4 regions of the Vibrio mangrovi genome follow, and region 2 is predicted to be linked to each of the others. Evidence: predicted binding sites of a transcription regulator. Region 2 holds the regulator's gene; each other region holds the start of a gene.
What was found. The regulator PurR, encoded in region 2, represses purine synthesis genes. The targets are predictions, from matches to a motif close to TNANGNAAACGTTTNCNTNA.
Positions count from the first base shown of each region.

Region 1: a site for PurR is predicted at 5,035-5,054, ahead of OCU74_RS09150 (phosphoribosylaminoimidazolesuccinocarboxamide synthase). Genes of this name have one in related genera too.
Region 3: a site for PurR is predicted at 3,305-3,324, ahead of OCU74_RS04135 (NCS2 family permease). Genes of this name have one in related genera too.
Region 4: a site for PurR is predicted at 5,997-6,016, ahead of purL (phosphoribosylformylglycinamidine synthase). Genes of this name have one in related genera too.

Region 1 is NZ_AP024883.1:2,039,755-2,047,402, reverse strand. Features, by position in the region: gene OCU74_RS09170 (SanA/YdcF family protein) at 105-785, opposite strand; gene OCU74_RS09165 (DUF3392 domain-containing protein) at 896-1,219, opposite strand; gene OCU74_RS09160 (NAD-dependent malic enzyme) at 1,296-2,984, opposite strand; gene OCU74_RS09155 (hypothetical protein) at 3,352-3,729, shown strand; gene OCU74_RS09150 (phosphoribosylaminoimidazolesuccinocarboxamide synthase) at 3,793-4,902, opposite strand; gene OCU74_RS09145 (SulA-like leucine-rich domain-containing protein) at 5,153-5,551, opposite strand; gene OCU74_RS09140 (hypothetical protein) at 5,847-6,074, opposite strand; gene OCU74_RS09135 (J domain-containing protein) at 6,201-7,265, opposite strand; gene OCU74_RS09130 (OmpA family protein) at 7,336-7,648, opposite strand, start outside.
Region 2 is NZ_AP024883.1:1,488,606-1,496,253, reverse strand. Features, by position in the region: gene elyC (envelope biogenesis factor ElyC) at 1-424, shown strand, start outside; gene purR (HTH-type transcriptional repressor PurR) at 717-1,727, shown strand; cyclic di-GMP riboswitch class I at 1,880-1,966, shown strand; gene OCU74_RS06775 (TfoX/Sxy family DNA transformation protein) at 2,093-2,683, shown strand; gene glgA (glycogen synthase GlgA) at 2,818-4,275, opposite strand; gene glgC (glucose-1-phosphate adenylyltransferase) at 4,277-5,494, opposite strand; gene topA (type I DNA topoisomerase) at 5,877-7,648, opposite strand, start outside.
Region 3 is NZ_AP024883.1:929,636-937,283, reverse strand. Features, by position in the region: gene crl (sigma factor-binding protein Crl) at 1-51, opposite strand, end outside; gene frsA (esterase FrsA) at 137-1,381, opposite strand; gene gpt (xanthine phosphoribosyltransferase) at 1,490-1,954, opposite strand; gene OCU74_RS04135 (NCS2 family permease) at 1,993-3,285, opposite strand; gene OCU74_RS04130 (aminoacyl-histidine dipeptidase) at 4,052-5,533, shown strand; gene OCU74_RS04125 (ATP-dependent zinc protease family protein) at 5,887-6,330, shown strand; gene rimK (30S ribosomal protein S6--L-glutamate ligase) at 6,327-7,232, shown strand; gene OCU74_RS04115 (sodium-dependent transporter) at 7,329-7,648, opposite strand, start outside.
Region 4 is NZ_AP024883.1:2,587,082-2,594,729, reverse strand. Features, by position in the region: gene OCU74_RS11565 (type IV pilus modification PilV family protein) at 1-204, shown strand, start outside; gene fghA (S-formylglutathione hydrolase) at 149-1,000, opposite strand; gene OCU74_RS11555 (S-(hydroxymethyl)glutathione dehydrogenase/class III alcohol dehydrogenase) at 1,058-2,191, opposite strand; gene OCU74_RS11550 (LysR family transcriptional regulator) at 2,329-3,201, shown strand; gene tadA (tRNA adenosine(34) deaminase TadA) at 3,314-3,850, shown strand; gene OCU74_RS11540 (hypothetical protein) at 3,978-4,109, opposite strand; gene mltF (membrane-bound lytic murein transglycosylase MltF) at 4,292-5,860, opposite strand; gene purL (phosphoribosylformylglycinamidine synthase) at 6,158-7,648, shown strand, end outside.

The sequences.
Region 1 (7,648 bases), 550 kb from region 2:
TTGTTCAGGGAAAGGCTGAAGTCTGTATTATCACAGTAAACCAATCCGCTTCGGGATGTTTCTCTGGCGGTATGGTAACAGAATTTTGCTTTGGCTGGTTGGTTTTACTCGATCACATGACTATTTTGTTCTCCGGACGGATCATTTTCGCTCCCAGGCTGTATATCGGAAGTTTCGTCGGAAAAAATAGGTTCTTTAGGGCCAAGAAATTTGGGTTTGGCATCGAAGATAAACAGATCAAGCATAGCTCTGGCCCGGGCAAAGAATTCTCTGACTCTTATCTTCATATCTGTGCCGTGAGTTGGTCCCGGAACGGCGAAACAGGCTGCATCAATATTGTGATAATTGGCAATGAACAGAGCTCGCTCGCAATGAAACCGTTGGGTAATAATCAGGAAGTGATTGGTATCAAAAATTTTTCTGGCCCGGATAATGGAGTCCAGTGTTCTGAATCCGGCATAGTCCAAAGCGATATCCTGCTCGGGAATTCCGGCTTTCAGGAGATCTCGTTTCATTGTCCATGGCTCATTATAAGAACGATGAGCATTATCTCCGCTGAGTAGGAAATGTTTGACTTTCCCCGAACGATAAAGCTGAATCGCAGCTTCGATCCGGTGGGAATAGTATTCATTGAGTATCCGGCCCAGATATTTGCTGGTTCCCAAGACGACTGCAACCTGATAGTGACCAATGTCTTCTGCACTACTCAGAATTTGGTTTTGTGTTTTCCAACTGACCCAGCGATCGATAGCGTACAGAGATGCTGCCAGTATGAGCAGTGCCATAGTCAGCCCTCTGATGATCTGAAAGCAAAAACGAAATATTTTGCTGATACAAGATTTATTGAAGCAATACTTGCTGAAACAAGAGTAGATAGCCGTACCTTTTACTTAAGTTATATTTGTTGGTTTTTCTGTGCCCAGAGACCGATACCGACAAAACTGATAATCACAACGACAAACATGGTGCCTCGTTCTAAATGGCTGAGTGTCCGGGCTAGGTCAGGGCTTAGTTTGACGATGATAAATCCATAGCCAAATGCATTGAGTAATATAAAGGTAAATGTGCGAATGACAAAGTGCTGATTGCGCAGTAACCGGCGTAACAACGCATTAATTTCACCACCCAGCATAACCAACAGGCATGCGATCAGAGCAATTGAGATCTCTCCCAGATAAGGGGCAAGATACTGTCCGGCGGGATTAAAAAAGTGCAACATTGTGTTGATATCCTTTCAAATAAAAAGCCTCTGTCAAAGAGGCTTATCTGTTAATTTTTATCCGGTATTGCCGGTTTTAGAATGCGACCCGCTTATAGCGGCGATAGACCGGTTGCCAGAAATTACGTTCGATCGACTGCTCAAGTGCTTCGTCAGTAATTTTATCCGCTACACCTTGTTCAATGGCTTTTTTTGCGACGGCAAGTGCAATTTTCTTCGACACTGAATGAATAGCTTCCAGTGGCGGCAGCAGAGACCCGTGACCGTTGATGGCCAGTGGAGAACACTCAGCCAGTGCACGGCTGGACTCCATCAGCATTTCACTGGTGACTCGTTTTGCATTTGCAGCCAGAACGCCAAGACCAATCCCCGGGAAGATGTAACTGTTGTTACACTGGACTATCGGGTAGAGTTTGTCTTCAAACATGACCGGATCAAACGGACTACCGGTTGCAACCAGCGCGTCTCCATTGGTCCATGCTATCAGGTCGCTTGGCAGAGCTTCAACCCGGCTGGTTGGGTTCGACAGTGGGAAGATGATCGGACGCGGGCAGTGCTGGTGCATTTCACGGACGATCTCTTCGCTGAACAGACCCGGTGCACCGGAAACGCCAATCATGACGGTTGGTTTTGCTTCTCTGACCACATCATGGAGTGAGAAACCTGTACTTTCTGATACCCAGTTTTTGGTATTGCTTTTCTTCTGAACAAGACGTTGCTGGAAGTCCAGCAGATTTGGCATACCTTCCTGTAATAATCCCCAACGGTCGACCATATAGACCTGAGAACGGGCCTGCTGATCAGAAATTCCCTCTGAGACCATTTGGGCAATAATTGCTTCGGCAATACCACACCCGGCAGAACCAGCACCGAGGAAGGTAATCCGTTGTTCTGAAAGCTTACTGCCTGCGGCTTTACAGGCTGCCAGCAAAGAGCCGACGGTTACTGCTGCGGTTCCCTGAATATCATCATTAAAGCAGCAAATCCGATCTTTGTAACGTTCAAGCAATGGCATTGCATTTTTCTGAGCGAAGTCTTCAAACTGAACCAGTGCATCCGGCCAGCGGCGTTGTATCGCCTGAATGAATTCTTCAACAAATGCATCGTATTCTGCGCCGGTGATCCGTGGATGACGCCATCCCATATACATTGGGTCCGCCAGACGTTGAGGGTTGTTCGTACCCACGTCTAATACGATCGGTAATGTATAAGCAGGGCTAATCCCGCCACATGCAGTGTAGAGGGCGAGTTTTCCGATCGGGATGCCCATGCCACCGATTCCCTGATCTCCCAGACCGAGAATACGCTCGCCGTCAGTTACAACGATGACTTTGACATGATGGTTTGATGCGTTGTTCAGGATATCGTCAATTTGGTTACGGTTTGGGTAGGAGATAAACAAACCACGTCCGCGGCGATAAATATTGGAAAAGTTTTCACATGCAGCACCGACAGTCGGTGTATAGATAATGGGCATCATTTCAGAAATATGATTCTGAACCAGCCGGTAGAATAGGGTCTCGTTTGTATCTTGTATGTTGCGAAGATAGATGTGCTTATCCATGTCACTTTCGAAACTACAATATTGCTGATACGCACGGACGACTTGTTCCTGAATGGTTTCCGTTGCTTCAGGAAGCAGACCGGCAAGGTTAAACGAGCTCCTTTCTTCTGCTGAAAAAGCTGCACCTTTGTTGAGTAGTGGTGTACTGAGAAGCATAGAGCCCGCGTGAGAGATGTATAAAGGGCGTTTGTCGTTGTTCATTGTGTGCCTATGTATGTAGGATGATGAAGGGAACCGGAGCAAATTTTACGGATACTCCTGTCAGTTGTAAATAGAGGCAATTTGACGGTTACCGCATTCTCGAAGGTCAATAACGGAATTTTTTGAAGCTGATTTACCGATATGTGGTTTTAACTGAATGGACTTAAGTTTATTTGTTAAACGAAATATGAATTATTCACATAAATAAGGTAAATATTTGTTCAATATTTGTTATTACTCTGAGTCTGATAGAGCGATAGAGAGGGGATTTTCGGTCATAAAAGACCATTTTTTTATATTATGTTGCTATAACCGGAATGTAAGACAATAGTGTGCATATGTTGTTTTCACTTTCGTGGGGGACGAAATGGATCAACCAACCCGAGTCAGCGGTGTATTTGACTACACGGCGTTTCTGGATGTCTCATGTCATAAGAAATGGACTTTGTTTGAAGCCTTTTTTCATATAGAGCATTCCCCTCATGATGAATCGTCAGAAACGATGTGTCAGAGATTGGCACCGGATGAACGTTTGTGGAAGAAAGCACTGCAAAATTTGTCACTGGGGCGCAGTGATGAAGAAAATCTGATGATATTATCAAAGCTGGCAAAAGCTGAAGGGATTGATGTTCTAAAAGTGATGATGCCTTATCCGCTGGATTACCAACAGCTAGAGGCTATTGAATCGATCGGTTGCCATACGATACAGGTTACTCAGGAAGATGAGCTTCTGATTGAATGGTGAATCGCCGCTCTTTGCTACTGGCGGTTAGAACATTTCTGTAATAACCGCCTTAAAGTCAGGTGATTATGAGTTCTGAATCAGGCCATATTCCCGGTCAAGGATATCCATGATTTCCTGTTTCGGGTTCTGACTGAGGTGCACTGGCTGACCGGTAATTTTCTCGGCAATTCCAGTGTAAGTTTCAGAAATATCCTGTAAGGCTTTCAGAGGCAAAGCATTGTCTCTGGCTAATGCTTCCCGTTCTGGCATCCGTTCTTTATTCAGCAGAATATCCGGGTCAGGGAAGTAATTGAGCAGAAACTGGCGGAAACCTTCTTTGGAGTTTTCAACAATATTTCCTGCGGCATATTGTTGTGCATCCCAGATTCTGGATGAATCAGGTGTGCCGACTTCATCCATGTAAATCAGCTTCTCTTTGCCCTGAGCATCGGTGACATAGCCAAATTCGAATTTAGTATCGACAAAGATCTGACCAATATCAGCCAGAGCCTGACTGATCACATCAAATCCTTCTTTGAGTAATTTCTCATATAAACCGATATCTTCCGGGGCACTGAAGTTAAATGCGGTATAGTTGTCTTCAATATTCTGCCGGCTGATATTGACGTCATCAGCTTCAGGTACACCGGGAATTCCTTTCAGTATTCCTTTCGTTGATGGTGTGATCAGCAGTTCTGGAAGTTGTTTGTCTTTTTTCAGACCTTCGGGAAGCTGAATACCGCAAAATTCCCGTTCACCTTTTTCATAGGCTCGCCACATCGACCCAGTAATATAACTACGGCAGATGGCTTCAATTTTTACCGGTCTGGCCTTCTGAACGATCCAGACAAAGGGATGAGGAATATCGAGAATATGGCTGTCTGCCAGACCATGCTGACGGAACAGTCTGAACCAGTGATTGGAAATTGCGTTGAGTGCAGCACCTTTCCCCGGTACACCTCCGACACCACCTTCAGCATGCCAGATACAGTCGAATGCGGATATCCGGTCGCTGATTACCATAATTGCCAGAGGGGCATCTGCTGCGACATTGTAACCCTTTTCCTGAATCAGGCGACGGCTGTCTTCTTCGGTTAACCAGTAAACGGAACGAACTTTTCCACTGTGAACAGGTTTGCTGGTACGAATGGGGAGGTCGTCATTGACGGCGAGAATTTGATCTGCGAGGCTCATTCAGACATTCCTATCTAAAAATAATCGGTTCAACTGACAGATATACCCGCTTGCCAGAAACACATTGACAGATACTACGGGATATCAGATTTCTGAGCGCATCATACCAGAACTATTTTTCACTGCCAGAGAAAAAGCAAACGTTTGCTTTTAGGGTGGATAATTTTTCGGAAACCCATAAAAGATCCCCTCAGGGGGAAGAGGGGGAATTGATAGAGCAATGCTCGTATTTTATGCAATATTGTGAGTTTCAGTGGTAGTCACGACTGGGATCTGCAATGAAAAAAACTTCACAATGATTCTGCCTGCCCAGTTGCGTCAGCAATGTTTGTTCTTGTTCAGTGAGTCGCTGAGAAGCCACTATTGCACTGGCATTTCCTGACAGAATTGCTTTGCGAATTACGTGGTATTCATCCATGGTACGGGAAGATCTGAGTTGTACAACTTTATGGCCCGGAATTTTATGTGAGACAAGCGACCTCAAATCCGGACGGTGAGACTCAGAAGTGACCAGAATCCACTGTTGTTGTTGGGACAGTAGTGCCAGACGATCATAAAGAGACGTTTTCATTGCATACTGTTGTGCAGCGTTGTCACCGGAGTAGTGATGAATCCCTGATGAGTAGATGAAATCGTTCGCTAAACGCATAATACTGTCCTCTTATACGTACTGTTTATATATACAGTATTTTATGTTCAGGTACTGATCAAGCAAAAATTGTCGTTATTTTGTACTTTTCTGTTATATGGATCCCATTGTTAAATATTTTTTGTTCGCTGATGCGAACATAAGTCAGAAAACGGATTAGAAAATATGTGGATCAGACGATGAAGAAAAGCACGTGAAAGCAGGCTTTGCTATGACACTAAGCCTTGAGTCATGAGGAAAATAATTGGTGAAATACCGGCTGGAGAAGATTTGGAAATGATGCAACGCGAGTGATTCAGAGCTGGATTTCCAGCCGTTGTCGGGCATTACGTCTTTCCTGCTCGGCTTTTTCGCCGATATTATAAAGCCGGACATCAAGCGTTGCGAATGCATGACATTCCTGACAGGAGTGATGGGTTTTTCCATCCAGATAATGATGCGGTGTCAGCAGGGCTGAGCGCTTGCACCAGTCGCATATGCCTTCTGTTGTGCACAGGGGATTGATAGTGATTGCTTCTAACATACCGTCCTCCGGTTTTGTCATCAAGTTACCGGAGCGATGATGAAGCTGAATAATGACATATTGGTTGATGTTATATGAACTCTATGTGTCACTCGTTGGTTTTGGTGAGAATATGGTATTCAGAAATTATTCTGGCCTGGCCTGATTACTATGTGATAGCAGTAGTTTCAGTGCCTGATTCAGACGTTTCATTTCCTCTTCACTTCCTTTCATATCTGGATGATAGATTTTACTCAGTTGCTTATAACGCAGTTTGATCTGCCTGATATCAGGTATTTCGGTAGCAGAGAAGCCGAACAGGGCACAGGCCAAATCAATGCCTTGTGTCTGAACTGGCTGAGGCTGGGCTTTTGTCTGTTGCAGACGTTTGAGCTCCTGAAACAGCACAGATAGCTGTTGTTTCTGTTTACGGATAGTTTGTTCCTGCTGTTTGATCTTCTGTTGTTGTCCTGGAGTTGTTCCGGGCTGAAAAGTGAGTGGTTCCGGAGGTGATGAAGGCTGGGGAGTCGATAAACTTTCCATTTCCCGGAGTTGTTTTCTGAGTCTCAGACAGGTTGAACCTGTCAGGAGGAAAGCGAGAGCCAGTATCAGAATACCACCGCTCAGTACATATTCGATCTGAGAAAAAACATCTTCACTGGAATTTCTATTTGCCTGAATCTCGTCTGGCTGATCTGTTTGCGCCTGTTCGAGAGCTTTTCTCTGGGAAATTTCTCTGGCTCTGCGGCGGTTGAATTGCTGTTCGAGTAACAGGCTATAGCGTTGTTCTGCCTGTGGGTTGGTCGCTGAAGCAATTCTGTACCAGAGCAGAGCCTGCTCTTCACCCGGCAGGTCAGTGACTTTTTCGTAGAGTTGTCCCAGTTTAAACTGGGCTGCAGTATCACCGAGCGTGGCCTGACGGGTCAGCCAGTAGATGGCTTGTGTTGTGTCCGGTGTAACACCATTCGTACCGTTCAGATAAGCGTCTGCAACTACAGAGAGTGCTTTAGTATGACCATTTTCTGCGGCTTGCTCCATCCAGTAAAAGGATTGTTTGGGATCGGACTTAACGTCCTGACCCTGCTGATAACGCAAGGCAAGTTCGTATTGCGCGTTTTTATCGCGTTGAATGGCTTGTTTCCGTAGGGTGTTGATGTCGGCTGCATGAGCAGAGGTGAGGATAAACAGCAGACATGTCAGCAATAATCTCAATCGGACTCCTGATACCTGAGAAGCAACATTCCGGACAACACAGAGATGCGGTTATCCGGAATGATAGATGTTATTTCAGTGGCAGGATTTGTATTTCAACCCGTCTGTTGCACTGTCTTCCCTGCACTGTGCTATTAGAGCACAGCGGCTGGCGTTCGCCAATGCCCCGTGCAATTGCTCTGCCGGTGGCAACGCCCTGAGATATCAGATACTGACGTACAGATTCAGCCCGTTTTTCCGATAAAATCTGGTTGGTGCGATCGCTGCCGGTGCTGTCGGTATGACCTTCAACGACTAAACTGGTTTCCGGGTATTCCACCAGAATTTTAGCAACGCCATTTAAAGTGTTGTGAATCGATGAGTTAAGATGATAGTCATTGGTG
Region 2 (7,648 bases):
CGGATATGCCGGCGGAACCCGGTTCAGTCACGCACGAATGCTGGCGAAAGTAGCTCTATCTCTCGGTGTGGCCAAATCGGACATCGTACTACTGGAAACTGCCAAAGATACCTGGGAAGAAGCCCAGCAGGCAGCAAGCTTTGTCGGACCGAGAAAATTAGTGCTGGTCACCTCCGCAAGTCATATGAATCGTGCACTGCTTGAGTTTCGATCTGCAGGACTGAATCCGATTCCGGCTCCGACCAATTTTTTGTCTTATAGAAATATAGCTCAACCCTGGATAAAGTATGCCCCCAAAGCCATTTATCTGGAACAAACGGAAAAGTACTGGTACGAAACTCTGGGACAATTCTGGCATTATCTGAAGAACTGGGTCGCCAGCCAGGAAGCCACCGTATCTGAGCCATCACAGAGTGAGATGTAGCAGACATCACATGAGCCTGAATTTGTGTGTTCTAATCCTGAATGAGACGACATATTTCCTCATTTCGATTGCTATTACCCAAGCAGCAGTCTAAAATTCGCCGCTAAAGCGCAATAAATACCAGACAAAAACCGCTATAACCGGCGGTTTTTGTTCTTATATCCAATAACTCAGAATACGACTTTCACGAAAATTATTGGCTGAGCAGGATATAAAATCTTCATAATCAAACTTTCAATTGTAATTTGCTCCGGATTGCTGGACCTTCAGCATAGGCGACAGGACAATACCTATGGCTACGATAAAGGACGTTGCCCGCTTGGCGGGAGTTTCAACAACAACTGTTTCACATGTTATTAACAAAACCAGATTTGTGGCGGAAACGACTCAAGAAAAAGTCATGGAAGCTGTCAAAACTCTGAACTACGCTCCCAGTGCTGTGGCCCGAAGCCTGAAATGTAATTCAACCCGTACAATCGGGATGCTCGTGACCCAGTCAACCAACCCCTTTTTCTCTGAAGTCATCGATGGTGTTGAAAGTTACTGCTATCGTCAGGGTTATACTCTAATCCTCTGTAATACCGGTGGATTATACGAGAAGCAGCGTGATTATATCCGGATGCTGGCCGAAAAGCGTGTCGATGGTATGCTGGTAATGTGTTCAGACCTGACCGCTGAACTTCTGGAGATGCTGGAAGCCTATGATGATATTCCTAAAGTCATCATGGACTGGGGACCAGAAAGTTCACAGGCAGATAAAATCATCGATAACTCCGAAGAAGGTGGATACCTTGCAACCCGTTATCTCCTCGATAAAGGCCACCGGCATATTGCCTGCCTGAGTGGGCATCTATCCAAAGCAGCCTGTCAGGAACGTATTCAGGGCTTTCGCAGAGCCATGGCAGAAGCTAATCTGACACCAAATGAAGACTGGATACTGGAAGGAAATTTTGAATGTGACACGGCAGTACTGGCTGCCGACAAGATCATTGCAATGGATGAACAGCCAACTGCCGTATTCTGTTTCAATGACACCATGGCCTTAGGGCTCATGAGCCGGTTGCAGCAAAGAGGCATCAAAGTTCCTGAGGATATTTCCGTGATTGGTTATGACAACATCGAAATCTCCGAATACTTTTCTCCCCCATTGACGACTATTCACCAACCCAAACGCAGGGTTGGCAAAAATGCTTTTGAAATTCTATTGGAACGCATCAAAAATAAAGAACATGATCGCCGCACGTTTGAAATGCATCCTGAAATTGTAGAACGTGACACAGTTAAAGATTTAAATAAAATTTAACAAATAATTTACACCCATTGGAGGAAAGTCATTCCTCCAACCACTTTCTTTCTATTGATAACCTCCATTAATTGGACTAGAATCACATATTGTGTAATAGGTAGTCATGATGTCTATTCCACATTTTTTGATAACTCCTTAATGGAAAAGTGTCACGCACAGGGCAAACCATCTGAAAAGGTGGGACGCAAAGCCTCCGGCCTAAACCACGATAAGTGGTAGGTAGCGGGGTTACCGATGGCAAAAATGCATTTCATATTCGTCAATGATTTGACGTCTTATTAACATACTTTCTGCATTATTTTGCTAAATTCTCGGACCTGATTCTGGTGGCGTATTCGTTTAAATACACCGAGACGTAAAGCATGGACAAACCAATTCTTAAAGATTCAATGCGGCTTTTCGAACAGCTGGGACGTGTCAAATCTCGCTCAATGTTTGGCGGGTTTGGTATTTTTGTTGACGACATTATGTTCGCACTTGTCGTACAAGACAAACTACATATACGGGCAGACAGTTACTCACTTGAGACATTTAAGGCAAGAGGTTTCGAACCTTATGTGTACACAAAACGTGGCTTTCCTGTAGTTACCAAGTATTTCGCACTTCCTTCTGACTACTGGGACGACCTGAACACCATTCTCAGTATTGCTAAAGAAGCTTACCTGAATGCAAAAAATGAGAAAACTTCTCACGTAGAGACCAAGCCTCAACGGTTGAAAGATCTTCCTAACCTTCGTTTGGCAACAGAGCGTATGCTACGTAAAGCAGGAATCAATTCTGTTGAAGAGCTTCACCAGAGAGGGGCTCTTGGGGCATATAAAGCAATTCAGAGCTCTCATCCTTCAACTCAACCACCTCTGGAGCTTCTATGGGCACTGGAAGGCGCGATTGAAGGTAAACACTGGTCTGTTATTCCTCAGGCAAGACGTGATGAGTTAGCCGGACAGATTTAAATCAAAGTAAAACTGGCTATCGTATACCGAAACAAAAAGTATACAGAAACAACCCCATAGCCGAACCTAAAAATAAAGCACCGTTTCCGGTGCTTTATTTTTATCTGCATTCAATCCTGAACAAGAAAACCAACTCAGAATCCCATTAATGCCGCAGCATACATCCTTAGGTATTGCTGAGCAGAGTCTTCCCATCGGAAATCCTGCTGCATTGCCCGCTGCTGTACCGCCAGCATTTGCTCCGGATGTTGAAGACAAAACAATAGTGCACGTTGCATACAGATCAGTAAAGCCTCAGCACTGGGTTCTGAAAAGCCGAATCCTGTCGCTTTCTCCGGAAAACGATCACAGTCAAAAACCGTGTCTTTCAGACCACCGACTTCCCGGACAATCGGCAATGTACCATATGCCATACTATAAATCTGGTTCAATCCACATGCTTCAAATTCTGAAGGCATCAGGAAAAAATCAGCGCCGGCTTCAACCAAATGGGCGAAACGGTTACTGTAAGCATCAACAAAAGCAAATTTTTGTGATGATGCAACAGCAATCTGATGCAAACGATTTGCGATCTCCGGCTCTCCGGTACCAACAATCACCAGTTGTACATCATTGAGCAGGAAGCGTTCTAAAATCGGAAGCAGATAGTGAAAGCCTTTCTGATGCGTCAGACGACATACCATACCAAACATAGGGACATCTCTGGCCGGAAGCAACAGCTCATCCTGTAACTGGTGTTTACAGGTTGCCTTACCTTCCTTTAGAGACTCCGCTTCATCGGTATAATTGCGGGGAATATAACTGTCAGTCCGGGGATTCCATTCAGAATAATCACAACCGTTAATAATTCCGAACAAATCTTTGGCCCGGCGGACAAAATCATCAACCAGTCCATGCGCACCAAGTGGTGTCAGCAGCTCAGAAGCATAATGCGGACTAACGGCATTAATTTTATCTGCATAGGCGATACCTGCCCTCAGCATACTCACGTATCCATGACCATATTGCAGCGATTCCATACCACTTAAATGCAATTCAGGAATAATTTCCAATTCATCATAAGAGAAAATTCCTTTAAATAACGCATTGTGGATAGTTAATACACTTTTCATACGCTGGAAATACGCATCATTGGCATAACGGGTTTTCAACAGAAAAGGGACAAATCCCGTATGCCAGTCATTGGCATGAATGATATCCGGCTGAATTCCCAGTTTCGGTAAGACATCCAGCACCGCAGCAGAAAAAAATCCGAACCGTTCTCCATTATCGGCATAAGCCCGGTTATGCTCGGAATATAATTCCGGACGGTCAAAATATTTGTCACAATCAATCAGGTAAACTTCGATACCATCCAGTTCGGACTTACGTACCTGATAAGGTGTATGAGGCCAGTGAGAGAGTTCGGTTTCCAGAATAACATCCGCGCTGGTTTTATCCGGAACCAAACGATAACCGGGTAACACAATTCTCACCCGATGACCTAATGCATTCAGAGCAGAGGGAAGCGCTTTTGCTACATCGGCTAAACCACCACTCTTTACAATTCCTTGTACTTCTGAAACGGTAAACCATACATCGATTTGTTCCATTCTAGAATCCAACTTTTGTTCCTTTAGCAATAACAACGATTCCCCCTTCAGAGACATGGAAACGCTTTCTATCCAATTCTAAATCTTCACCAATCACAGTGCCCGGCGCAATCTCAACATGCTTATCGATAATCGCCCGTTTTATTGTACAGCCTGCACCGATTTTTCCATCCCCTAAGATAACAGATTCACTGATATGAGAACCAGCAGCAATGTTACTCCGGTAACCAAGAATCGATTTAAAAATGGTTGCTCCCTGAATATAACTCCCTCCGGAAACCAGACTATCGGTAATTTTTACTCTGCGTTCCTCAGCATCAACGAACGTCGCCGGAGGTAAAGGTGGATAGTATGTATGCAGCGGCCAGCTTCGGTTATACAAAGAAAACTGAGGGTCTTTGTCCAGCAAATCCATATTCGCGGCCCAGTAAGAATCTATCGTACCAACATCACGCCAATAGGTTGCTTCTTTCTCTCCTTTAATTTTATTGGTCGAAAAGTCGTAAACGTAAACATTTCCTTCAGGGAAGAGTTTCGGAATAATATCTTTGCCGAAATCATGACTGGAATGTTCATTTGCTGCATCTAGCCTTAATTCCTGGCACAAAACATCCGCATCAAAAATATAGTTTCCCATAGAAACCAAAGCCCACTCGGGTTCTCCGGGGATTGACTTGGGATTTTCAGGTTTCTCCTCAAAACCAATCATTTTCCCGTTACGGTCAACTTCAATGACTCCAAACTGAGAAGCTTCTTTGAGAGGCATCCGAAGTGCAGACACCGTCAGATGAGCTTCCGTTCGTTTATGGAAATCCAGCATCTGGCGAATATCCATTTTATAGATATGGTCAGAGCCAAAGATACAAACATAATCAGGTGAGGCAAGTTCAATAAAACGGACATTTTGATAAATTGCATCAGCGGTCCCTTCATACCATCGCTTCCCATCTCTCATTTGGGCAGGGATGACATCAATAAACCGATCCGTGATACCGGACACATTCCAGCCTTTTTTCAGGTGGACATAAAGTGATTGAGATTTAAATTGGGTCAGTACATAAATACGCATCAAATCTGCGTTAACAAAATTATTCAGAGCAAAGTCAATCAACCGATAGCTCCCTCCAAATGGAACTGCGGGTTTGCTTCTGCTTTCAGTCAAAGGTCTCAGTCGAGATCCTTCTCCCCCGGCTAAAATCATACTCAGTACACCAGCCATGATTGAAACTCCATATTACCTTTTTATAATCTGCTCCGACCTCTATGCCAGAGGTCGACACTTTCCTTTCAATGTCACATAAATCAATGCAACACGTTGTTTATAACTTATCGGAATTATCACATAATACAAAATTAAAACTGCAAACTAGTGAAGCACCTATCGCTTGACGTCTCCAACTCCCAAGCTGGTTCACAGAAAGCAAAAAAAGTATGAAGATTATAAACTTCATGCTATAACGCAGATAAAAGGGACAATATGAAACAATGATAAATAAGCATCCCTACGGCCATGATCTTCGCCAGAACATCCAAAAATAAACACTAACACCTGTCGACAAGTTACATAAAAAAAGGCAGCGATTTGCTGCCTTAGTTCATTATTACTTCGCTTTTTTTCTCTTATCTGTGACTTGCCACTGACCATCGACAAATAAAACCGTCCAACCCGTTGGCTTTCCGTCAACTTCCGTACGTACATAATGCTCTTTCGATTTACGGCTGAAACGAATCACTGCAGCCAGCCCGTCAGGGTCATGACTGGGAGCGGTAGCCAGATATTTGAATTTATCCGGAATCCGATCTTCAAAACGGGCAAACTCTTCCACCAATGGTGCTCTGGTCTCTCTTGATTTAGGGAAATTACTGGCGGCCATAAACAATCCGGAGGCACCATCACGTAATACAAAGTAAGCATCCGATTTCTCGCAGGGAAGCTCAGGGAAGTGAACCGGATCTTCTTTCGGTGGAGCAACTTCACCATTTTTCAGGATCTTCCGGGTATTTTTACAGGATTCATTGGTACATCCCATATATTTACCGAAACGACCATTTTTCAGCACCATGTCCGAGCCACACTTGTCACACTCAACGACAGGACCATCGTATCCTTTAACCTTAAACTCCCCATGCTCAACGATATAACCGTCACAGTTCGGGTTGTTTCCGCAAACGTGCAGTTTCCGCTTATCATCAATCAGATAAGCATCCATTGCCGTTTCACAGATAGGACAACGTTTTTTCGCCCGGAGTGCTGCGGTTTCAACATCCTCTTCGAGAACATTGATAATCCCCTCTTCATCACCCAGATTAATGGTTGTTTTACAGCGCTCTTTCGGTGGCAGAGCATAACCTGAGCACCCAAGGAACACACCGGTTGAAGCAGTCCGGATCCCCATTGGGCGGGAACAAGTCGGACACTCAATATCGGTCAGGACAATATGATTTGGCTTCATGCCACCGTCTTCTTCCTGCTGTTCAGCCTGATCCAGAGAGACTGAAAAATCACTGAAGAAGTTATCGAGTACACCTTTCCAGTTCATATGCCCTTCAGCGATCTGGTCCAGTTTCTCTTCCATCCGGGCAGTGAAATCATAATTCATCAGATCGTTAAAACTATCATCTAAACGATCAGTGACAATCTCACCCATTTTCTCAGCATAAAAGCGCCGTTGTTCAATCTTCGCGTATCCCCGTTCCTGAATCGTCGAAATAATTGAAGCATACGTTGATGGCCGGCCAATACCACGTTTTTCCAGCTCCTTAACCAGTGCCGCTTCCGTGTATCTCGCCGGTGGCTTAGTGAAATGCTGTTTCGGGTCCAGAGCTGTCAAGGATAATGCTTCACCAATCTGAACTCCCGGCAGAATTTGATCTTCATTCTTACCAAGCGGTCTCTGCACTCTGGTCCAGCCGTCAAACTTCAGAATACGCCCTTTGGCTTTTAAGGTATATTCTGCAGCTTTCACACTAACTGTGGTCGAATCATAACGGGCTGGAGTCATCTGACAGGCAACAAACTGATTCCAGATCAGGGTATACAGCTTATGAGCATCTGCATCCATCCCTTCCAGCGCATCGGCCAACACATTGACATCGGAAGGACGAATTGCCTCATGCGCTTCCTGTGCACCCGCTTTACTTCCGTAGACGTTAGGCTTAGCCGGTAAATACGCCTCCCCAAAGTTCGTATGAACATATTCCCGAACCGCATCGATCGCTTCAGAACTCAGGTTGGTGGAGTCGGTCCGCATGTAGGTTATATAGCCCGCTTCATATAGCCGCTGAGCGAGCATCATGGTTTTCTTTACCCCATAGCCTAAACGAGTACTTGCTGCCTGTTGCAGTGTTGAGGTAATAAATGGTGCTGAGGGTT
Region 3 (7,648 bases), 560 kb from region 2:
AAATGCAGCATTTAGCCGATGATATGTAGGTTCCTTACTCAATTCTGGCATCTCAGCACTCCCTTTTTTACAGAATTGCATTTCAAACAAAATATTCAACAAAGCACATATTTTGTAACTAAAATCATACTAAATGTCACTTAATCAGTTCATCTTCAAGCCAATTGATCGCTAAATCGAGGGCTTGCTCATATCCATGGAATAATGTCTTTGACTTAATCTCTTTTGATCTTCCTCTGGAACTAAAAAGCGCAACCAGTTGATTATCCGAATAAGGAGAGATCGGATCGCCTTCCAATCCCAGAGCCAGAATCGGTGTTTTTGTTTTTCTGTTGGCAAGAAATCCCTGAACTTTGAGTGACCATGCCCGTAACTGCATCGCTAAACTATCGATATCAACCACGTTTTTTCCTAACCGGGAAGCCAGAACATCAAGATACATTTTCGGCATCCGCTTTAATTTTTCAGGAGATGACAGAATGTCATGTACCGGCGCTCCCAGCGAGATGCAGGCTTTCACTTTGCTGGATTCAACAAATGAAAGGCGAATCATTGCGTTACCTCCGAAGCGGAAACCGATAAGTCCGACCCGGTGATGATCAACCCACGGCAAACCGGAAAGCTGATTCAGAACAGCCTGATGAAGTGCTGAAGTATCTTCGGTCAACGGCCACTGAGAATTGAATCCAATCGAAGGCATATCAACCGTCAGCATCGCAATATCCCTTTGTGCCAAATAGTCCCGGAACAAACGCCACATATCAGTTTGCAGACTATCCAACCCCGCAGTCACCATCACAACGGGTTGCGGATGTTCCGTATGAGAGAGATGCAGGTGTGCAACTATTTTCTTGTTTTGATACGGAAATTCCAGTTGCTTCACAACATAATGCGAAAGTTTCGCCGCTTCCGTATAAGCTGAATTGGCCATTGCCTGCGCTTGAATCGCAAGATTATCATTCTTTAAATGTGGGTATCCGGCAATACTAAAACACAAAGAAGCCGTAAACATTTTATCTGCCGCATCTTCTCCCTGAAGCTGACCGGATTCCTGCTGATAGCGCATTCCCAGCTTATTCCATTCGTAAGCCCAGTTGCCCCTCCGGTACCCCATCACTGTATCCAGCCATTCATCAACCGTTCTCGAATGGGCTGAAGAAGCGATTCGGGCCAGAATCTCTTCCTGATCGACCGGATCGATTCCCTGCCATGCCCACTGCATTCTTCTTAACGTCCGATACCAGGCACCTTCAATTTTCTGGGATACAAACGCCTGACTACTTGGCATATACCGGGTCAGAGCAGAAGTTTCTTTCGCCTGCTTATGATTGGCAAACAATCGTTCAGAAAGATTTTGGCTATTGTTTCTTGTTTTAGGCATAACTTGGGACCATTTCGGGCAACACTGTATATTAATCAAAAAAAAATGGTCCATAAAAGGACCACTTTCTCAATTTACATCAATTTACATCAATTCATACGAAAAGATTCATTTCAGCTTACGATTAACTGGCTCAACATAAGATAGTACAGTATCCCATGGTTGTTCAATCCATGTATCCTGAGGCACATCAACGACGTACTCGTCGACTAAGTCTTTGCCTGCCGGTTTGGCACATACTGTTACCAGTTTGGCTTTCGGATACAATTCACGAATTTTACGTGCCGTATCTCCACTGTCGACCAAATCATCGATGATGAGATAACCTTCACCATCATGCTCCGGTGCTTTAAGAACACTCATATCGCGCTGGTGGTCATGGTCATAGCTGGAAATACAGATGGTATCCACATAGCGGATACCCAATTCACGAGCAAGAATCGCTGCCGGAACGAGTCCGCCCCGACTCACACCAATCAATCCCTTCCATTGCTCTGCGGGCATCTGGCGCTCAGCAAGCTGGCGGCAATACATCTGCATGTTATCCCATGTAATCAGGAATTTTTTGCTCATTGTTTTCTATCCAAATTTTTATCTAAAATCTAAAGTCGTTATCCTGCGATATATTTTACAACAAAAATCGCAGCCATCACCCATACGCTCAGTGATACATTACGAGCCCGACCACTCAGCAGTTTAATCACAGCATACGAGATAAAACCTAAAGAGATACCTTCTGCAATTGAAGATGTGAGAGGCATCATCAAACAAGTCACTACGACAGGTGCTGCTTCCGTCAAATCCCGCCAGTCGATACTGACCAATCCGGACAACATCAGAATAGAAACGTAGAGAAGCGCACCAGCGGTTGCATACGCAGGAATCATTCCGGCCAGAGGAGCAAAAAACAGAGCGAACAGGAACAGAACACCGACAACGACAGCCGTCAGACCGGTACGTCCACCAGTAGCAACACCGGCCGCACTCTCGATATAAGAAGTTGTATTTGATGTACCAAACAACGCACCAACTGCTGTTGCCGAGGAATCAGCCAGCAGTGCGCGGTTCAAACGAGGAATCTTGCCATCTTCACCGATAAGATCAGCCTTCTGGGCAACGCCAACTAATGTACCGGCTGTATCAAACAGATCGACAAACAGAAAGGCAAAAACCACTGAGATCATGCCGACATCCAGTAATGCAGAAAAATCCAGTTGTAAAAATGTCGGGGCAATACTTGGTGGCATAGAGACCAGATTACCGGCCCATTTAACATCACCCAAAATCAGACCAATGGCACTAATCACCAGAATTGCGATCATCACACCACCTCTGACGTTACGGTAAACTAAGGCGATGGTCAGAAAGAAACCTAAAGCGCCCAGCACACACTGAAGTGACGTCATATTTCCAAGTGAAACAAGCGTGGCCGGATTATCAACAATGATGCCGGCATTCTTTAGCGCGATGAAAGCAAGGAACAACCCGATACCAGCTGAGATTCCAGTCCTTAAGGACATAGGAATCGAGTTAATAATCCACTCCCGTATTTTAAACAGGCTCAGCAGAATAAACAACACGCCGGAAGCAAATACCGCAGCCAAAGCAACCTGCCAGGTGTAACCCAGACCAAGAACAACAGTATATGTGAAGAAAGCGTTCAGCCCCATTCCCGGAGCAAGAGCAATCGGATAGTTTGCAATGAAGCCCATGATAAAACATCCGACGGCAGCAGCCAGACATGTTGCAACAAAAACTGCCCCACGATCCATTCCCGTATCGGATAAAATCGCCGGATTGACAAAGATAATATAAGCCATGGTCAGAAAAGTCGTAATTCCCGCAATGACTTCTGTTCGCATGGTTGTACCATGTTCACTCAGTTTAAATAGCTTCTCGAGCATGATGGATCCTGTATAGATTTCAAGTAAACGGTTGCGTAAACGATTGGGGGGCGATTATAGAGACTAAACCCGGCAAATTCTAGCTCAATTCACATAAAAACTGACCTGATAGTCAACTTTATGAAACCCTGTAAATATTCGGTCTTACACCGCAGGAGCAACCGGAGACCACCTTCTATCCTTTCTCATCAAAAAGGATAACAGACCGAAAAATAAAAAAACGCCACTTCATATGAAGTGGCGATGGAAAGGGGTCAAAATCTTCCAATAATAAATTAGGGGTGAACAAAAAATGTCCGAGCTGCAAGTTCCTATTTCGATCTAACTCAACAACAAGGCCATTAGATCAGCATGGCCTGACAGAACTTCCCTCATGTCCCCCATCAATCCACTCAGGGGAAATACCAAATTCGGGCAGCTCCATAAATCGATCAAATCAGAAGCGTTGCAAACGGCTCAAAATATACCATAAAGAAAATTTATTACAATATACATGTGACAAAAATCAAATAAAATCCATTACAAAGCATTTTTAATTGAGTTTTAGGTAATTAAATTACAAAAATAACTTTATCAATTGAAACTTTATTCCATAAATGTCTACATTTAATTTCAACTTGTTTAATATGTTATTTGTGAAAATACCTACGGACATGCTACCCCCATGATGACGAGGGTGATATTCTTCTTCTATCTACTGGTGCACATCGTCTTGCGCATCAATCAAGCTTAACTTATTTATCACTTCGGGGAACAGGAGTCTTCAGTGTCTGAATTCCAATCTGAAATTAGCAATCTTTCACCACATCTCGTTTGGAGCTTTTTCGATAAAATATGTTCTATCCCACACCCTTCATATCATGAAGAGGCGCTAGCCCGGTACATTATCGATTGGGCTCAGTCTCAACAACTTGATGTCCGGCGGGATCCAACTGGAAATATCTTCATCAAAAAACCGGCAACGCCGGGAATGGAGAGCAGAAAGGGCGTTGTACTACAGGCTCATCTTGATATGGTCCCACAGAAAAATGAAGAGACGGAGCACGACTTTGCGAATGATCCAATTCGTCCTTACATTGACGGAGAGTGGGTCACAGCTCAGGGAACAACCCTTGGTGCAGACAATGGCATCGGCATGGCAACCTGTCTTGCTGTTCTGGCGTCTGACAATATCCAGCATGGTCCATTAGAAGTTCTGCTGACCATTAATGAAGAAGCCGGAATGACCGGAGCATTTGGCCTGGAAGCCGGTTACCTTGAGGGAGAAATCCTGCTCAATACGGATTCTGAGCAGGAAGGAGAAGTCTATGTCGGATGCGCAGGGGGAATCAACGGTCTGCTGGCTTTTGACATCCAACGGAGTGAAGTACCGGAAAACCATGTTGTCCGGAAACTACAACTGAAAGGCCTGAAAGGCGGGCATTCAGGCTGTGACATCCATCTGGGCAGAGGAAATGCAAACAAGCTGCTAGCCCGGTTCCTGGCACAAAATGCTGAATCACTCGCACTTCATCTGATTGATTTTCAGGGAGGAACACTCCGAAACGCAATCCCCCGGGAAGGTTCGGTCACTTTATCTCTTCCGAAAGAGAATACCTCTCAACTTTCTGAAGCCTTTCAACACTTCACGGATACGATTTGCCGGGAACTCGAGCAAACCGAGGGCAACATTGTAACTGAACTCCATGACATCACGCTGGATCATGAAAAACATCAAATCTTTGATCAATCGACACAGCAGCGTTTTATCGCAACTCTCAATGCTTGTCCCAATGGCGTGATCCGCATGAGTGATGATTTCCCCGGGGTTGTTGAAACATCACTGAATTTGGGCGTTGTAGAAACAGAAGACTCGAGAGTCTCGATCCTGAGCCTGATTCGTTCTCTGATTGATTCTGGCCGTCAGCAGGTTGAAAGCAGCCTGACCTCTATCGCAGAACTGGCAAATGCCAAAGTCGATTTCTATGATGCTTATCCGGGCTGGAAGCCAGACACTAATTCGGTCATTATGGCGATATTCAGAGAGCAGTATGAAAAGATCTACGGATATAAACCAAACATTATGGTCATTCACGCCGGACTCGAATGCGGATTATTCAAGCAACCCTATCCGGATATGGATATGGTATCGTTCGGACCGACAATCAAATTCCCTCATTCTCCGGACGAAAAAGTACAAATCAGTACAGTGCAACAGTTCTGGGAACAGATGATCGTTATGCTGAAACATATTCCTGAGAAAAACTAACCTCTAGCTCTAGTAGCGGAAGTACAACACTTCCGCTACTGTCTTAAAACTCAGAATACTGCATCGAATCACATCTCCTTGCCCCTCTGAAAATTCAGATCATGTACTTAATAAGCCATTCCCCCCATAATCATCATTATTATTTATCGTGACGGACAATTTTTTTGTTCGCTCAATCCCGAAACTACTGGTAGTGTTCCTCCAGGCAAAGCCAATTCTGGTTAAAACTTGAGCAATCTTCTGTATGTCACGATATCTTCGGACTATGATTTCCGAGGGGAAATCCTATTGCAGAAGCCGACTGCCCAGAGCCTCCCCTATCGATTCACCTTCATTAATCGAAGAACACAAAGATGAAAGAAAAAATAATTGTTGGCTGGAGAGAAACTCTCAGTCTTCCGGCTTTGGGTATTAAATCCATCAATGCCAAAATCGATACTGGTGCAAAAACATCCTGTCTGCACGCATTTAAGATAAAAGCCTTCACTAAAGATGGCTTACAGTGGGTTCGCTTCTGGCTTCATCCCCGGCAGAAAGATGATTCTGAGGTCATTATTTGCGAAGCACCTGTCATTGACAGACGCATAGTCAGAAACTCTGGTGGTTATGAAGAAAAACGCTATGTTATCCGTACAGATCTTCAGTTAGGGACAGAGCAGTGGTCAATCGACATTACGTTGACGAATCGTGAAAATATGGCATTCCGAATGCTATTGGGCAGAACAGCAATGCGTCCCAGAATTATTGTCGATCCTGATGCTTCATTTTTACTTTCTGCCGGCGGTGACAACATATGAAAATAGGGATTCTTTCCAGAAACAGTTCTCTCTATTCAACTCAGCGGCTCATTGAAGCATGCCAGATCCGGGGACATGAGTACAAAGTGATCGATGCCTTGCGTTGTTACATGAACATTAACTCCGAAAAGCCGGAGATTCACTTTAAAGGAGAAGAACTATCAGGATTTGATGCCATCATTCCAAGAATTGGAGCATCGGTGACTTTCTATGGCACTGCCGTCTTGCGTCAATTTGAAATGATGGGGGTTTATCCGGTAAACGAATCTGTTGCTATCAGCCGTTCCAGAGACAAACTCCGCTCCATGCAGTTACTGTCCAGAAAAGGAATCGGCATGCCAATTACCGGCTTTGCCAGTAAACCGGATGATATAAAAGACTTGCTGAAAATGGTTGGCGGAGCACCGGTAGTTATTAAGCTTCTTGAAGGAACTCAGGGGATTGGGGTTGTTCTGGCAGAAAACCGTAAAGCAGCAGAAAGTGTTATTGAAGCCTTCATGGGACTCAAAGCCAATATCATGGTTCAGGAATATATCCAGGAAGCCGGTGGTGCGGATATCCGTTGTTTTGTTATCGGTGATAAAGTCATAGCATCGATGAAGCGTCAGGGAGCTGAAGGGGAATTCCGTTCTAATTTACATCGGGGTGGAACCGCGGCTCTGGTTAAGATTTCACCACTGGAGAGAAAAACAGCCATTGATGCTGCAAAGGTCATGGGTTTGAATGTTGCCGGTGTTGATTTACTCCGTTCCTCCAGAGGACCGTTGGTGATGGAAGTAAATTCATCTCCCGGCCTGGAAGGGATTGAAAAAGCAACCGGGAAAGACATTGCAGGAATGATCATTGAATTTGTTGAGAAAAATGCACATTCCAGAAAAACTAAAACTAGAGGAAGAGGTTAAATGATTCCCCTCAAAAGCCATAATCTGGCTCTTGAGGGATTTTATACAGAGTCGTCTTTACTCAGATGAGAGCACTGCTCTCATCAACGAAACCCATCAGGAAAACAGAGAAAACCACAGCACAGCAACCACAAAGATCGGGCATATGTATTTAACATATGTCGGCCATATACGTCCGAACCAGTGCTGAGGAAGCTCGGGAAAGCCGAGCTGAAGCTCTGCAACTTTCGAATGATGACGCCAGACCCAGCCGCCTAATATACAGAACATTAATGCAGCAAAAGGCTGAAGATACTGTGTCGCCAGCATGACAACCAGACCAAACAGTTCAGAGAAATGATAAAGAACAATGACGCTGAATACGGCAATCACAGCTCCTAATCCCCAGGTCGTCGAATTTCTGCCAGTATTCCAGC
Region 4 (7,648 bases), 1.1 Mb from region 2:
ATTGCAGTATTGGTTTCTGAGCCGTTGTTTCAGGGAGACTTGAAGGTTATTCAGGTGGAAGTGAGCTGGCTGGGACAACAGAGGAAAACGCACAAAGTGGCGCTTTCCTCGATGATTTCACGCTTTAATGAATTTGAATCACATCCGCCTATGATTTCTGACCCAACAGATATTGTGCGTGGAACTGTAAATGTGACTCAATAAAGCTTTGAATAAAGTAGTAGCTGTGATCATATCCCGGATGAGACTGATAGGTCAGCTCGCAGTTCTGGTGATCGGCGACTTCCAGCAGATCCCAGGGTTTGAGCTGTTCTTCCAGGAACTGATCCATTTCACCCTGATCGATAAGCATCGGCAGAGGACAGGCATTCTTTCTGAGCAACTCAGTTGCATCATAGTCTTGCCATGCGGTCTGGTTGTCTCCCAGGTAAGCTTTCAGGGCTTTTTGCCCCCACGGACAGGCCGTCGGATGGCAAATCGGGCTGAAGGCTGAAATAGAGCTGTAGCGCTCTGGGTTCTTCATCCCGATAGTCAGAGCACCATGTCCACCCATACTGTGTCCGGAAATCGAACGCTTGGATGTGACCGGAAAGTTCTTCTCAATGAGCGAAGGTAATTCGTTCACGATATAAGAATACATATGATAGTGCTGATCCCAGGGAGATTGTGTGGCGTTGAGGTAGAATCCTGCACCGAGCCCCAGATCGTAGGCGCCCTGCGGATCATCCGCTACATTATCACCTCTTGGGCTGGTGTCCGGTGCAACAATCGCAATACCGAGCTCGGCAGCTTTCCGGAATGCTCCGGCTTTCTGCATAAAGTTTTCATCGGTGCAGGTAAGACCGGATAACCAGTAGAGTACGGGAACCGGCTGGCTATCACTTGCTTCCGGTGGCAGAAAGATAGCAAAACGCATCGTACAGTTGAGTACATCGGAAGGGTGAGTGTACTGCTTATGCCACCCGCCAAAGACTTTGGACTGGCTGACTTGTTCTAACATGACAGACTCCTTTTCCAGTCTCCGGGTATATTAGACCGGAGACTGGATAATAAGAAATTATGGCTGGAAGTGGATCACGGAACGAATACTTTCACCCGAATGCATGAGTTCAAACGCTTCGTTGATGCCTTCTAATGGCATCGTGTGAGTGATGAACTCTTGCAGACCGAATTCTCCGGCAAGATATTGTTCAACAATTCCTGGAAGTTGTGAACGGCCTTTTACACCACCAAAAGCACTGCCACGCCATACACGACCTGTCACAAGCTGGAATGGACGGGTTGAGATTTCCTGTCCTGCGCCAGCCACACCGATGATGACGGATTCGCCCCATCCTTTATGGCAGCACTCCAGAGCCTGACGCATGACGTTCACATTACCGATACACTCAAATGAGAAGTCCACACCTCCGTCGGTCATCTCAACGATTACTTCCTGAATTGGCTTGTCGAAGTTTTTCGGGTTGATACATTCAGTCGCACCCAGCTGCTGAGCCAGTTCGAATTTCTTCTCGTTGATATCGATACCAATGATTCGGCTGGCGCCGACCATTTTGGCGCCGATAACGGCAGACAGACCAATGCCGCCCAGACCGAAAATTGCGACGGTGTCACCTTTCTGAACTTTGGCCGTATTCATCACGGCACCCATACCGGTGGTTACACCACATCCCAGTAGGCAAACTTCTTCCAGAGGTGCAGCTTTGTTGACTTTTGCCAGAGAGATTTCCGGTAAAACGGTATATTCGGAGAAAGTAGAACAGCCCATATAGTGGTAGATTGGCTTGCCGTCTTTGTAAAAACGGGTTGTTCCGTCGGGCATCAGACCTTTGCCCTGAGTTTCACGGACTGCCTGACAAAGGTTGGTTTTTCCTGAAGTACAGAACTTACATTTGCCACACTCTGCGGTATAAAGTGGAATGACGTGATCACCGACTTCAACGCTGGTGACGCCTTCTCCGACCATTTCAACAATACCACCGCCTTCGTGACCGAGAATCGATGGGAATATACCTTCCGGATCTTCACCGGATAGTGTAAATGCATCAGTATGACAGACACCGGAAGCGACGATACGGACCAGAACTTCTCCGGCTTTAGGATACATAACGTCGACTTCTTCAATGCTGAGTGGTTGATTTGGTCCCCAGGCAACGGCGGCCTTGGACTTGATAAATTTCTGCTCTGACATTTTCTTCCTTTCCTGTCTGTGAGATGACTTGGGTATATCGTGTGATAAATCACGGTGAATCCGAGTATAGTTCTTTTCTTATATTTGATAATCGAGTAAAAAAGAGAATAACTTTTACACCAGAGTAATAATGAGCAATGGCAATATGGGATGGTGTCAGCGAATTCGTCGCGGTTGCTGAGACGGAAAGTTTTACCAAAGCGGCCCAGAAATTAACCACTTCGGTGGCGAATGTCAGCCGTCGGGTGGCGGCGCTGGAGGAACGGCTGGCGATTAAACTACTGTTACGTACGACCCGGAAGGTGTCGTTGACCGAAGCCGGACAGATTTACTATCAGCAATGTAAGCAGTTGATTGAAGGGCTGGAACACGCCGAACGGACCGTGACACAAATGCAGCAGGTACCGATTGGACGGTTGAAAGTCACCGCCCCGGTGACTTATGGGGAACAGAAAATCTCTCCGTTGCTGCATGATTTCTTACAGCAGTATCCAAAACTGGAGCTGGAACTGGTGCTGACTAATCAACAGTTGGATCTGATCGAAAATGGGGTCGATCTGGCGATTCGGCTGGGACAGCTGCATGATTCCAGCTTCGTGGCCAGAAAACTGCGTCCCAGATGCCTGCATGTCTGTGCTGCGCCAGAATATCTGGCTCAGTATGGAGAACCCTATACACTTTCTGAGTTATCCAAACATCAGTGTCTGGTTGGCACGAATGACCACTGGCGTTTCAAAGATCACCATCATGCCCGCTCTCTGGGAATCCGGGGGCGGATGCGGTGTAACAGTGGGGTTGTTCTGCTGGATGCAGCTTTGAGAGGGATGGGACTGGCTCAGTTACCGGACTACTACGTTGAGCCTTATCTTGCTTCTGGTCAATTGGTTGAAGTGCTGACCCGCTATCGGGATGACCGGGAAGGAGTCTGGGCGTTGTACCCTCAGAATCGGCATATCTCACCGAAAGTCCGTTTACTGGCTGACTATCTTTATGAGGCATTGGCTTTATGATGTATTAACTGACAAATAGTCCGAAGGATCTCTCGGAATTAATGAGCGGAACATCCTGAAAAGATTCGGGTATAATGATGTGAGTGGTGGTGTTCGGATAAATAGAGGATCCATGCAGACGCAAAATTTCTCTGCCGAAGATGAGCAGTTCATGCGCAGAGCGATGCAACTGGCACATCAGGCAGAGCTGGAAGGAGAAGTCCCGGTCGGAGCTGTGCTGGTCAGAGATGGTCAGATTATTGCTGAAGGATGGAATCGTTCGATTATTACCCATGATGCAACCGCGCATGCTGAAATTCAGGTGTTACGGAAAGCCGGACAGGTCGTGGAAAACTATCGGCTGGTAGACACGACACTATATGTAACTCTGGAGCCCTGTCCGATGTGTGCCGGGGCTTTATTACACAGTCGGGTCAGGCGTATTGTGTTTGGCGCACCGGATTTGAAAGCCGGTGCTGCTGGTACAGTCCTGAACCTGTTTGAAAGTGAAGCTGCCTATCATTACGCCCAGATTGAAAAGGGGTTGCTTGAGTCTGAGTGTCGTGAGCAGTTACAGCAGTTTTTCCGGCGTCGCAGACAGGAGATTAAAGAGGCGAAGCGTCAGCAGCAGACCGATGGTGGAAATCAGTCTGAAACGACCAGTGAATAGCTCGGTTGGAGAAAATTTGGGCAGATGGAAAGGGGAGAATTTTAGTCTCCTTCTTTTTTATGCTGGGAAGGAGACATCTGTGGTTATTTCAGAATTCCATTTCGGAACTCTATTCAGATGCATTTACTCATGCAGTCTGATGGGTAAACGCCCGGTGGCGGGCAAAAATTTTCTTTTTATTATTTGCGAGTTTACGTTTCCGGTGAATCGCTGCTGTGGTTCGCCATAGATGTTTTGACTTTGTACGTTTTCTCAGCATGGATTAACCTCCTTTCAAAAATACCAATGAATAGTCAGTACAATTTCCCCCTGACAGATAGACTTCAGAGGGCAGACGATTATCTTTTACAGTTGTATTATGACTGGAAGATGAACCCGACGAACGTCGGGCATACTCAATATGTAAGGGTTTCCATAAGAAAAATCAAGTCCTGAATGACGTTAATGCGTTGCTGCCGGTGCGGTTTCAGAGACTGTGGGTAAATCTTCACCAGATTCAATGTTCTGAGCGGAAGTATCTAACTCTGTATCGTCATCGGAATCGGCAATCATGGCCGGAATCACGGTCAGATCGTCGATACCAATACCGCTGTTATCTGCTGTACTTGTCGTATCAATATGGCCAATCATACTTTGATAGTAACGACGAATATTTTCTACATAAGCCAGCGCTTCGTCTCCCCGGGCGTAACCATAACGGGTCTGACTGAAATAGCGGCGTTTTCTCAGTAACGGCAAACGATCTTTAACATCTCCCCAGGCATCCGGATCTCCTCCCTGAACTCTGGTCAGATCGCGGGCATCCATCATATGTCCGTAACCCATATTGTAAGAGGCCAGCGCAAACCAGATTTTTTCATGATCGGGAATGGAATCCGGCACCCGGCTGATCATGCGCCGGAGATATTTGACGCCACCCTGAATGGATTGCTCCGGATTAAGCCGGTTGGTAATGCCGACAGATTTGGCAGTCGCCAGTGTCAGCATCATCATCCCGCGAACGCCGGTCGGGGATTTAGCTCTGGGGTTCCAGTGAGATTCCTGATATGACAGGGCAGCAATCAGGCGCCAGTCGAACTCTCCTGCATATTTCCGGAATAGTGGTGTCCATTTCGGGAGCCGGCTGTCTAATGCCCGGATAAACGCCCGGGTATCAACATAATCAAAAGTACCGACATGGCCGATATACTTTTCTTCGAGTGAGGCTATGGTGCCGGATTGTTTCTGATTACCGAAAAATTCAATCATCAGGGCATAAAGGCTTTCATCATCCGAGCGACGGATAAACCAGGAGATTGGCTGATCGTCCGTGATTTCAAATGCGGTTGCTAAATCCGGGTAGATTCGCTGGGCCAGAGAAACTTCCACAGAGTCGGCGATGGTAAACATCAATTCACCCTGAGAAACTTTTCTGAGCAAATCGTGAACATCTGAATCCGGCTCTATCTGATACAAAAAGTCCGGATATTTTCTTTTGAGCCGGACAAGTGTCTGCTCAAAGTGAGAATCATCAACAACGTTTAAAACCTGTACTTGTGGTGCAAGTCCCGATAAGTCTTTCTGTTTCTGGATCAACTGCTGCATGTTGCGGGGATGCCATTGTCCCTGCCGATAGACAACCTGCTGGCTGACATAATAGTAAGCTGGTCCGGGCCGGAAAGACTGTACTCGCTGGGCGGTTTGGATCTGACCTGCTGCAACAATATCGACTTCACCCTTTTTCAGTGCCGGAAACAGAGATGAAACCCGGTAGACCGGCCTCATTTCCAGCTTGACGCCCAATTCATTGGCAAACTCCCGGGCCAGTTCATAATCCATCCCTGAAGGGCCTTCCGGACCGATAAAATAGGAGAGCTGATTATTGACTGTACCGACGCGCAAAACCCCCCGTTCCCGGATCTGGTCTAGTTCGCTTTTAGGTTTTGAGTCAATCTGGCAACCGCTGAGCAGTGCTGTTATGGACGTTAAAGCAAGGATTATCAGGGTTTGACGTTGGAATATCCGGATCATGTACAGCTTATCTCTTCTCTTCATGTTGCTTTTATATCAAAGCACCGCTGAATCGCAACTTTTTGATGCGTGAAATGGTAAACTGTACAGTCAGAAATGATCCAGAGGCGAGAGATTTCAAAATTCATGAAAAAAATGACGCAAACGGTTGCGTTTGGTGTTACATCACAAAAATAATTCATTTATAATGCGCCCGCACAACAGAGGTAAAATTGGTATAAATTAAAGCGGTTTTAGTTTAATTGTTTGAATTTATTCCAATATTACCTTAATTAACAGCAACAGAGACCTAAGCACATGAGAATTTTCCGTGGCTCCCCAGCGCTTTCTGAATTTCGGGTGAACAAACTCCTTGAACGATGCCGTGAGCAAAGTTTACCAGTGACCGGCATTTACGCAGAATTTATGCACTTTGCTGACCTGACCGCCGATTTGGATCATCAGGAAGTCGAGAAGCTAGAAAAACTGCTGACCTATGGCCCGACAATTGAAGAGCATCAGCCGGAAGGTTTGTTGTTGCTGGTTACTCCGCGTCCGGGAACCATTTCACCATGGTCATCGAAATCGACCGATATCGCACACAATTGCGGTCTGGAAAAAGTGAAACGCCTTGAGCGGGGAACTGCCTACTATATTGAATCTTCTGTGGCACTGACGGATGCTCAGCACGCGGTATTGCAGGGATTACTCCATGACCGGATGATGGAAAGTGTCTTTGCTGATGTTGAATCAGTCGCTCAACTGTTTCAGAGTGCAACTCCGGCACCGATGACTGCCGTTGATGTACTTGCCGGTGGCCGTAAAGCACTGGAAGAGGCAAATGTATCTCTGGGGCTGGCTCTGGCCGAAGATGAGATTGATTATCTGGTTGAGAATTTCACCCGACTAGGCCGTAATCCGAACGATATTGAGCTGATGATGTTTGCACAGGCGAACTCTGAGCACTGTCGTCACAAGATTTTCAACGCTGACTGGACAATTGATGGTGTTCAACAGGAAAAATCCCTGTTTAAGATGATCAAGAACACCTATGAAACTACACCGGATTATGTTTTGTCGGCCTATAAAGACAATGCCGCAGTTATGACCGGTTCTCCAGTCGGCCGCTTCTTCCCGGATCCGAAAACGCGCCAGTACAACTATCACACCGAGAATGCACATATCCTGATGAAGGTGGAAACCCACAACCACCCGACTGCGATTTCTCCATGGCCGGGCGCTTCAACTGGTAGTGGCGGTGAAATTCGTGATGAAGGCGCTACCGGGATTGGCGGTAAGCCAAAAGCAGGTCTGGTTGGATTCACGGTTTCTAACCTGCGTATTCCTCATTTCGAGCAACCCTGGGAAACCGACTTCGGTAAGCCGGGACGTATTGTGAATGCGCTGGATATTATGATTGAAGGGCCTCTGGGTGGTGCTGCATTTAACAACGAATTTGGTCGTCCGAATCTGTTGGGGTATTTCCGTACCTACGAAGAGAAAGTGACTTCTCATGCCGGTGAAGAAATCCGTGGTTATCATAAACCGATTATGATTGCCGGCGGGATGGGGAATATTCGCGAAGAGCACATTCAGAAGAAAGAAATTCCGGTAGGTGCGAGCCTGATTGTTCTGGGTGGTCCGGCAATGAATATCGGCCTGGGCGGCGGCGCTGCTTCTTCTATGGCCTCCGGTCAGTCTGCCGAAGATCTGGATTTTGCATCTGTACAGCGTGAAAACCCTGAAATGGAACGCCGTTGTCAGGAAGTGATTGACCGTTGCTGGCAACTGGGAGAAGACAACCCGATT